3 regions of the Streptomyces sp. NPDC005706 genome follow, and region 1 is predicted to be linked to each of the others. Evidence: riboswitches for the same ligand, from Rfam matches in the RefSeq annotation. Region 1 holds a riboswitch; each other region holds the start of a gene.

Region 1 (3,267 bases):
GTGCTCGGCGACGTCCGGGAAGGCGCGCAGCAGGTTGACCGTCGTCATGATCAGGTCGTCGAAGTCCAGCGCGTTGGCCTCGCGCAGCCGTGACTGGTAGAGCGCGTAGGCCTGGGCGAGGGTCTTCTCGAAGCCGTCGGTGGCCTGGGCGGCGAAGTCCTCCTCGTCGATCAGCTCGTTCTTCAGGTTGCTGATCTTGGCGCTGAAGGACTTCGGCGGGAAGCGCTTGGGGTCGAGGTCTAGGTCGCGGCAGACCAGGGACATCAGGCGCTTGGAGTCGGCGGCGTCGTAGATCGAGAACGACGACGTGAAGCCGAGCCTCTTGGACTCGCGCCGCAGGATGCGCACGCACGCGCTGTGGAAGGTCATCACCCACATCGCGCCGGCGCGCGGGCCGACGAGCTGCTCGACCCGCTCCTTCATCTCGCCCGCGGCCTTGTTGGTGAAGGTGATCGCGAGGATCTGGCCCGGGTGCACGTTCCGCGCGGCGAGGAGGTGGGCGATGCGGTGGGTGAGCACGCGGGTCTTCCCGGAGCCCGCGCCGGCCACGATGAGCAGCGGCGAGTCGGCGTGGACGACCGCGGCGCGCTGGTTGTCGTTCAGCCCCCGCAGCAGCGCGTCCGGGTCGATCACGGGACGCGGGGCGCCGTCGCGGTAGTGGGTGTCCCGGTCCGGCGGCACGTCGAACTTCCCGCCGAACAGATCGTCCGGAAGGGGCTCCGGAGCGTGATCGTCCTCGGGCGGCGGCGGGGGCTCCTCCGCGTGCCCGCGAGGGGCCTGGAGGTCCGCCAGGAAGCTGTCGTCAAAGAGGCTGCTCATCGCTCTACGAGTTTAGGGGCCCGCACCGACAACCGGTCCCGGCACCGGAAAGTCGGCACCCGTGAGGTCCGCGACACGACACGGCAGCGGCGCGTCGGCCATCGCGCCACGGCTGCGGCCGAACTCCTCACACTGCGAAAGCACCTTGTCACGCCCGTATGAAACTGGCCCCGGGTCACGGAAATGTATCGGACATATGGCACAGCAACCTTCACAGGAGTCACACGAGTTGGCTAGGTTGCCGTCAGGCCGCACGACCCCTACCGGCGAACCTCGCCGGGCCGCGCGGCCTCCGCCGAGTCCGGTGCGCCCCTTCGCGGCGACCGGAGCCGGGGACCCACCGATCCTGGGGTGAATCGGCCGACTCCCGCCCGGGACGACGCCGTAGGGCAACCCTTCCGAACCACCCGCCCGAACCCGACAGCTAACCCGGTAGGCGGCACGTTGGAAGGAGTCGCCACCCTTGGCGTCGCACCGCAAGCCGGGTCCCCCGGGAACCCGCGGGACGGGCATCCGCACCCCCGTCCTGGCCACTGCCGCACTCACCTCCGTGGCCGTCCTGTCCCAGACGGCCGGGGCCGCTTCGGCCTCCGCCTCCTCCGCGGGCGACGGCAGGCCGAGCGTGGAGGAGGTCGAGAAGAAGATCGACGAGCTGTACCGCAGGGCGGACCCGGAGGAGGAAGCCGCGGCCGCGCAGCGGGCTCGCGCCGAGGCCCCGCGCGCGGAGGCCGTCCGGCGTCCGGGCCTGTTCACGAAGGCCCGCGAGGGGCTGGCCCCGTTCGCCGCCGCTCCCGAGACGGCCGGCTCGCTGCTCGCGGAGTACCCGGACGACCACTTCGCCCAGAACCGGCTGATGAACCGGCTGGCCTCCCGGGTGAAGGGCGCGGCCGGGCGCGGGAAGACTCCCAGGGCCCCCGAGGCGCCGGCCGCCGCACAGTACGACGTGAAGACGGCCAAGGCGGCCGTCCAGCACAAGCTCACAACCGCGCGCGAGCTGCTGTACCGGCTGACGGCTCCGGTCCCGGATCAGGCTCCGCCTCCTGCTCCGGTCCCGGTCGTGGATCCGGCTTCGGCTTCGCTCCTTGCCCCGGACCCGGCTCTGACTTCGGTCCCGGCTCCGCCCTCGGCCGTGGCCCCGCACTCGGTCCTGGCCCCGCACTCGGCTCCGGCTCCGTCTTCGGTCCCGGCCCGGGCCCCGGAGCGGCCGCGGTCCGCGGCGCGGCCGGTGAGCGTGCCGCCCGTCGCCCCGCCGGCCCCCGTCACCAAGGCCGAGAAGGCGATCGCCTTCGCCCGCGCCCAGATCGGCAAGCCGTACGTCTCAGGTGCCAGCGGGCCAGGCTCCTACGACTGCTCCGGCCTCACCCAGGCCGCCTGGAAGGCCGCCGGCGTCACCCTGCCGCGTGCCGCGCGTGACCAGGCCGGCATGGGCGCCGCGATCCCGCTCGCCGAGGCGCGCCCAGGTGACCTGGTCTTCTTCCACGACGACAGCAGCCACGTGGGCCTGTGCACGGGAGCAGGGACGATGATCCATGCCCCGCGCCCCGGTGCGTATGTGCGCGAGGAGCCGGTCCACCTGGCGGGCGAGTCGGTCGTTCACCGGGTGGTGCGGCCGGCCTGACGGTGCTCTTTTCGGGCTCCACGCGCGCGTGCCCCGCGAGCGCCGGCGCCGCCGCTCCCTAGCATCGGGCGCATGCCCATGCCCGGCTTCTCCGGTCTGCGTACGTGGTGGGCGGGGCGTCCGCCGGCGGCGGGGGCCGCCGTCATGGCGAGCGGCATCGTGTCGGTTGGCCTGCATCTGACCGGTCCCGAGACGGTGTCGCTCGTCTTCCTGTGGCTGGCCTGCCTCGCCTGGCTGGCGCTCGCCGCCGACTTCGCCGTACGGCTGGTGACGCAGCGGCCGCGTTGGCTGGCCGAGGCGAAGAGCCCCGGCGCGCTCTCCGCGGTCGCCGCCACGACGGTGGTCGGCACCCGGTTCTCGCTGCTCGGCCGGCAGACCCTGGCCGAGGCCGCCCTGGCACTGGCGGTCCTGCTGTGGCCGGTGCTGCTGCTTCTCGTCGTACGCCACTGGGGGCGGCGCATGCCGGGGGCGGTGTTCCTGTGTTGTGTGGCCACACAGGGGCTCGCGGTGCTGGCGGCCACCCTGGCCGCGGCGGAGACGACGGCATGGCTCGCGCGCGCCGCGCTGCTGCTGTTCTGGCTGGGCCTGGTCCTCTACGGCCTGGCGCTCGCGCGCTTCGATCCCCGTCAGGTGCTGGAGGGTGCCGGGGACCACTGGATCGCGGGCGGGGCGCTCGCCATCTCGGCGCTGGCCGGGGCGAAACTGCTCGCCGCCGACAGTGCGCGGCTGTATCTGTGGAACGACGACGACCGGGGCGTGCTGCGCGATGTCACGGTCACGCTGCTGGCGCTGGACCTGGCGTGCTGCGTGGTCCTGCTGGCCGCCGAGGT
Region 2 (3,267 bases), on a different contig from region 1:
GTCGGCGAGCGCCGGGACCAGCCCGATCGTGGCCGCCGCCACCCCCACCACCGCGACCGGGACCACGTACCGGGCGGCCTTGCGGCGTCCGGTGGGCAGGTCCTCGTCACGCGCGGCGCCCGTTGCGTCGTCGGATTCGTACGGTGCCATCTGTGCCTTACCTCCGTCGTCGGCGGCGGCTGTCCCCACACTGGTCCACCTGAGCCGCCATTCTCACCCGAATCGGTGAGGAGTGGTGATTTCCGTGGTTTCCATATGACCAAATCGGCCGTGAGGAAGCGTCAGACCACGGCACCAACTCCGTGTACGCCTGCGGTATGACACCCGAGGGCGGTGTCTCCCCCGACCCGTAGGGGTCGCGCGGGGGACACCGCCCTCGGTCGCCGGCAGGGGGCTCAGCCGGCCCGGTGCACCACCGCGTCGCACAGTTCGAGCAGCGCCGCCTTGGAGTCGCACTCCGGCAGCGGGGCCAGCGCGGCGCGCGCCTCCTCGGCGTAGCGGACGGTGTCGCGGCGGGCCTGCTCCAGCGCGGGGTGCGCGCGGAGCGCGGTCAGCGCCTCGTCGAGCCGGGCGTCGTCGCCGAGGTCGGAGTCGAGCAGCTCGCACAGCGCGATGTCCTCGGGCAGCCCCAGCCGGGCCGCGCGCTCGCGCAGCCGGAGCACGGGCAGCGTCGGGATGCCCTCGCGCAGGTCGGTCCCCGGGGTCTTGCCGGACTCGTGCGAGTCGGAGGCGATGTCCAGGACGTCGTCGGCGAGCTGGAAGGCGACTCCGAGCCGTTCGCCGTACTGGGTGAGCACGTCGACGACCGTCTCGTCGGCGCCGGACATCATCGCGCCGAACCGGCAGGAGACCGCCACCAGGGAGCCGGTCTTGCCGCCCAGCACGTCCAGGTAGTGCTCGACCGGGTCGCGGCCGTCCGAGGGGCCCGCGGTCTCCAGGATCTGGCCGGTGACCAGCCGCTCGAACGCGAGGGCCTGGACCCGGACCGCCTCGGGGCCGAGGTCGGCGAGGATCTGGGAGGCGCGGGCGAAGAGGAAGTCGCCGGTGAGGACCGCGACGGAGTTGCCCCAGCGTGTGTTGGCGCTGTCCACCCCGCGCCGCACGGACGCCTCGTCCATGACGTCGTCGTGGTACAGCGTGGCCAGGTGGGTCAGCTCCACCACCACGGCCGACGGCACGATGCCGGGCGCGTACGGGTCCCCGAACTGCGCCGCGAGCATCACGAGGAGCGGCCGGAACCGCTTCCCGCCGGCCCGTACGAGGTGCTGCGCGGCCTCCGTGATGAACGGGACCTCGCTCTTGGTGGCCTCGAGCAAGCCTTCCTCGACAGCCGTCAATCCGGCCTGGACATCGGCTTCCAGAGCCTGGTCCCGCACGCTCAGCCCGAACGGCCCGACGACGGTCACGAGGGGTCTCCTGTCTGCTGGTGTCTGCTGGCGATTACACGGTTTGTCGATAGGTCGCTGCCCTCACTCAAGTCAGCGTATCCGGTCCTGTTTCGATCACCGAGGGCGCCCACCGGTCCGGCACGGACGGCATCGGACCACGATCGACGCACTGCCGACCACCCGATAATACGGACATTAAGCGCCTTAATGCACCTTTTACGACGCGCAGCAAATCGGCCACGGGGTATCCGACCGGGCGCCCCCCTCCGGTTCACCCTCCCTGCCAAATCCCTCATGTCTGATTTGGAATACTTTGCTATTTCGTGAATTGGGTCACGCGCCCCCGTCCGGCCGCCCGACCCGGCCACCACCCGTTCTCCCTTGCGGCATCGGCCAGTTGGACATTGGCAGTCGCAAAGGATCAAGTGCCCAAATCGGAACAGAACAAGGTCAACTTGGCTTTTACGTGAATCCGACACTTGTTCCGGACATGTGCTCTCGCATACGTTCCGGCCAGTCGAGCGGAACGCCGAATCCTGCCGCCGCCCGACACCACCCATCGACGAACTCATTCGTACGGCAGGAGCGGGGGACCCAGGTAAGTTCGCCGGACCGGACGACGCGTGTCGTCACCGGAACGGCAAGGGGTTAAGTCGTGCCGCCTCGGGGGCGGCACGGCCGGGCACCTCCCCGCCCGAACCCGACAGCTCACCTCGCAGGCGACGGAGAGGAACTTCGCCATGCCTGCTGCCGCCCAGCCCCGCCGCGTCCGCACCAGCCGCCTCGTCCGCAGGCTCGCCGTCCTCGGCACCGGCGCCGCCGTGCTCGCCCTTCCGGTCGCCGGTGCGACCAGCGCCTCCGCGGCCGACTCCGCCGGCTCGACCGGGACCACCCTCGCCGGGTACCCGAACAACCTCGACGGCTGGATCCGCGAGTCCCTCGCGATCATGGCGGAGAAGCACATCCCGGGCACCTACAACGGCATCCACCGCAACATCATCCGCGAGTCCTCGGGCAACCCGCGCGCCATCAACCTGTGGGACTCCAACGCCGCCAAGGGCATCCCGTCCAAGGGCCTGCTCCAGGTGATCGACCCGACGTTCAACACCTACCACGTGGCCGGAACGGCGTTCGACCCCTACGACCCGGTCGCGAACATCACGGCCGCCTGCAACTACGCGGCCGCCCGCTACGGGTCGATCGACAACGTCAACGGCGCCTACTGACCGGCACCCGCGGCGGGCGCCACCTGACCGGCGCCCGCCGTGGGCCGCTGTTCGCGTCCCGGTCAGCCGGCCGGGAACAGTTCTTCGAGGACGACGGCGACGCCGTCGTCCTCGTTCGACGTCGTGACCTCGTCCGCGACCGCCTTGAGTTCGGGGTGGGCGTTGGCCATGGCGACCCCGCGGCCCGCCCAGTCGAACATGGGGACGTCATTGGGCATGTCGCCGAAGGCCAGGGCCTGTTCGGCGGTGATCCCCAGATGACCGGCGGCGAGCGCGAGCCCGGTCGCCTTGGTGACCCCGCACGGCTGGAGTTCCACCGTGCCCGGCCCCGACATGGTGACCGTGGCCAGCGAGCCCACCGCCGCGCGCGCGGTCGCCGCCAACTCGTCGTCCGACAGCGCGTGATGGCGCAGCAGCACCTTGCTGATGGGCTCGCGCCACAGATCGTCGCGCCTGCCGACCCGCACGGCGGGCAGCGTCGGGTGGGGCATCAGATACCCGGGTTCGATCAGCGTGAGCCCGTCCACGCCGTCCTGGTCGACGGCCGCGAAGACCTGCCCCACCTCGGCCTCGATCTTGCCGAGCGCCGTCTCCGCCAGTTCCCGGTCCAGCCGCACCGACCCCAGCAGGCGGCCGGTACCGGCGTCGTAGAC
Region 3 (3,267 bases), on a different contig from region 1:
CACCCTGTGCCGAGCTGATCCTGCGCGCGGGCGTGCGCCGGGTGGTCACGGCCTGGCGGGAGCCGGACACCTTCGTCCCCGGCGCCGACGGCACCGGGGTGCTGGCGGCCGCCGGCGTGGACGTCGTCCTGCTCCCCGAGTACGAGGGCCCGGCCAAGGCGCCGAACGCCCATCTGCTGCCCTGAGCGGCACCGCGCGGAAACGTGTGTGCGGAGCACCCCCAGGGATGGCGTATGCTTGAGACACAACGACGCGGGGTGGAGCAGCTCGGTAGCTCGCTGGGCTCATAACCCAGAGGTCGCAGGTTCAAATCCTGTCCCCGCTACTGAAGACTCAGGGCCGGAATCCAGTACATGGATTCCGGCCCTGAGTGTTTCCCGCCCGGCTCCCGCCGGACACCGAGGGAGCCGCGCCCACAAGGCGAGTGGCGTACGTCACAGCAGGTCATCCGCTCGGGCCACAGCAGTCGCCCGCCTCCCGGGCTCCCGCCACGCTGGTCGTACGTCGAGGACACGGGAGACCAGCAGTGCGCCCTGGTGAGGTGGAGGAGAGCCCGTACGCCAGGGCGGGCGACAGATTCCCCGGCGGACCCGCACCGGACCCGGACCCGGACCCGGACCCGGACCCGGACCCGGGCCCCGGCACCGGCCCCGCGCCCCTGCCGCCGGAGCGGTGCCGCCGCCCCGTCGCGCGCACCCTGCCCCACGCCCTCTCCCTCCTGCTCATCGCCGGCGGGCTGCTGTACGACCTGCTCACCCCGCGCGACTTCACCGCCGTGCCCTTCTTCACCGCCGCTCCGCTGGTCGCCGCGCCCCTGGCCTCGCTGCGCACCACGCTCCTCACCGGGCTGGCCGCCCTGGCCGCCACCTATGTGGTGCACGCCCACTTCGGCCCGGGCCTGGACGTCAACACCGTCACCCAGATCGTCACCGTGGCCACGGTCGCCCTGCTGGCCGTCGTCATCAACCGGGTCGTACGCCTCGGCGACCGGCGGCTCGCCTCCGTCCGGGAGATCGCCGAGGCTGCCCAGCGGGCCGTGCTGCCCGAGCCCGCTCCCCGCATCGCCGGCCTCGACATCGCGGCCCGGTACGAGGCGGCGCAGGAGGGCGCGTTCATCGGCGGCGACCTGTACGCGGTGCAGGACGGCCCGCACGGCGTACGGCTGGTCGTCGGGGACGTGCGCGGCAAGGGGATGGGCGCGGTCGCCGCCGTCGCCGTGGTGATCGGGGCGTTCCGGGAGGCCGCCGAGCACGAGGCCACGCTGGAGGCGGTCGCCGGGCGGCTGGAGCGGGCGCTGGCCCGCGAGGGCACCCGGCGCGGCGTCGACGCGCTGGAGGGCTTCACCACCGTCGTCCTCGCCGAACTGCCCCACGGCGAAGGGGTGGTGCGGGTCGTCAACCGCGGCCATCCGCCGCCCCTGCTGCTGCACGCCGACGGCACGCTGCGCGCCCTGACCGCGGACGAGCCCGCGCTGCCGCTCGGCATGGGCGACCTCGGCCGGTGGCCCGACCGCGCGGCCGAGTACCGCTTCCCGGACGGTTCCACCCTGCTGCTGTTCACCGACGGCCTCACCGAGGCCCGTGACGCCCACGGCCGGTTCTACGATCCGGTGCGCCGGCTCGCCGGGCGCCGCTTCCCCGACCCGCCCACTCTGCTCACCCGGCTCGCCGCGGAGGTCAGGCGGCACTCCGGGGGCGGCATGGCGGACGACATGGCGCTGCTGGCCGTACGCCGACCCGGGGCGGATGTGACCAACAGTGATCGGACGGCAGCCCTCCGCTTCACTGCTGAGTCACCATCAAAAACTCCGTGACTCCTGAATGCGGGTCAACTCGCCCGTTTTTCACGGCCGTGCGGCGTACGTCCACTCTCGGAAACGTTAATGATCAAGCCGAACGGCTTGGAATCTCACAGGTGGGTCTATTAACGTTCGATAACGCAGCGCGGTCGTCCCAGCCGTCACAAGAGGCGGCTCCGTGCGCACGCGCCGAATCCCGCAAGGGAACCGGGGAACCACCACCTTGGGGTGAATCACGCGGATGCCACCGTGAACCGATCCGGTTCTCGGTACGTATACGCGCGTAGGAGACCTTCCTGCTCCGAACCCGTCAGCTAACCCGGTAGGCGGAGGAAGGAAAGGAGTACGCCCGCGTGGCGTCCAACCGGCCTGCCCCCGAAGCCCCATACGTGCCCAGCCAGCGTGACACCGAAACATTCGGCTACGGCGGCTACAGCGCCGAAGAGGGTCCCTGGGAGGAATGGAACCCCACCGAGGAGTCCGTCCGCCCCGTACGCGGCCGGCACCGCGTCGCCAAGCAGCGCGGCGGACTCGCCCGCAGCTCCACCGTCCTCGGCGTCGGCGTCATAGCGGCAGTCGGCGCGGGCGGCATGGCCAGCGCCCACACCGGCAAGCCGCCGGTGTCCATCTCGATGCCCGACCTGCCCTCCGTCGGCTCCCTGTTCGACGACGACCACTCCGAGGCGTCCAAGGCCACCACGGCCTCGCTCAGCTCGGTCGGCACCACCGCCGCCGACAGTGAGCAGGACGCATCCGACGCGGGGGAGACCCTGCGCAACAGGATCATGGCGCAGGCCGAGCAGCAGCAGAGCAAGGCCGACTCCACGGCCACCGCGGCAGCGGCCGCCGCCGCCGGGCAGAAGGCCGCCGACGCGGCCGCCGAGGCGCAGAAGGAGGCCAAGGCCGAGGCCGAGGCCAAGGCCGCCGAGGCCAAGAAGGAGGCCGAGGCCGCCGCCAAGAAGAAGGCCGAGGAGGAGCGGCTGGCCGCGCTGGCCAAGCAGTACACGCTGCCGACGTCCTCGTACACGATCACCTCGACCTTCGGCCAGGCCGGTTCGATGTGGTCCTCCGGCTACCACACCGGCCTCGACTTCGCCGCGCCCACCGGCACGCTGATCAAGGCCATCCACAGCGGCACCGTCACCGAGGCGGGCTGGGCCGGCGCCTACGGCTACCGCACCGTCCTCACCCTCGACGACGGCACCGAGCTCTGGTTCTGCCACCAGTCCTCGATCAGCGTCTCCGCCGGCCAGAAGGTCAGCACCGGCGACGTCATCGGACGTGTCGGCGCCACCGGCAACGTCACCGGCCCGCACCTGCACCTGGAGGTCCACCCCGGCGGCGCTGCCACCGGCATCGACCCGATGGCGTGGCTGCACGGCAAGGGCCTCAATCCCTGAGCCCGGCCCGGGCCTCCTGAGCCCGGCATCCGGCATCTCGATCCAGCAGCCCTGACGCCCCCGGCGTCA

Evidence for each region. Region 1 has a riboswitch for cyclic di-AMP ahead of ABZ478_RS03960 (C40 family peptidase). Riboswitches for the same ligand answer to the same signal wherever they lie in the genome.
Region 2: it holds a riboswitch for cyclic di-AMP, as region 1 does, so the genes downstream of both, ABZ478_RS23645 (transglycosylase SLT domain-containing protein) here and ABZ478_RS03960 (C40 family peptidase) in region 1, are expected to answer to the same signal.
Region 3: it holds a riboswitch for cyclic di-AMP, as region 1 does, so the genes downstream of both, ABZ478_RS24110 (M23 family metallopeptidase) here and ABZ478_RS03960 (C40 family peptidase) in region 1, are expected to answer to the same signal.

The regions. Positions count from the first base shown of each region.
Region 1 is NZ_JBEXYS010000002.1:72,731-75,997, reverse strand. Features, by position in the region: gene pcrA (DNA helicase PcrA) at 1-819, opposite strand, end outside; cyclic di-AMP (ydaO/yuaA leader) riboswitch at 1,103-1,275, shown strand; gene ABZ478_RS03960 (C40 family peptidase) at 1,283-2,437, shown strand; gene ABZ478_RS03955 (hypothetical protein) at 2,516-3,267, shown strand, end outside.
Region 2 is NZ_JBEXYS010000015.1:95,921-99,187, forward strand. Features, by position in the region: gene ABZ478_RS23635 (DUF2092 domain-containing protein) at 1-150, opposite strand, end outside; gene ABZ478_RS23640 (polyprenyl synthetase family protein) at 396-1,406, opposite strand; cyclic di-AMP (ydaO/yuaA leader) riboswitch at 1,939-2,125, shown strand; gene ABZ478_RS23645 (transglycosylase SLT domain-containing protein) at 2,129-2,614, shown strand; gene ABZ478_RS23650 (Cof-type HAD-IIB family hydrolase) at 2,677-3,267, opposite strand, start outside.
Region 3 is NZ_JBEXYS010000016.1:18,486-21,752, reverse strand. Features, by position in the region: gene ABZ478_RS24125 (dihydrofolate reductase family protein) at 1-185, shown strand, start outside; tRNA gene ABZ478_RS24120 (tRNA-Met) at 252-325, shown strand; gene ABZ478_RS24115 (PP2C family protein-serine/threonine phosphatase) at 527-1,813, shown strand; cyclic di-AMP (ydaO/yuaA leader) riboswitch at 1,976-2,144, shown strand; gene ABZ478_RS24110 (M23 family metallopeptidase) at 2,152-3,198, shown strand.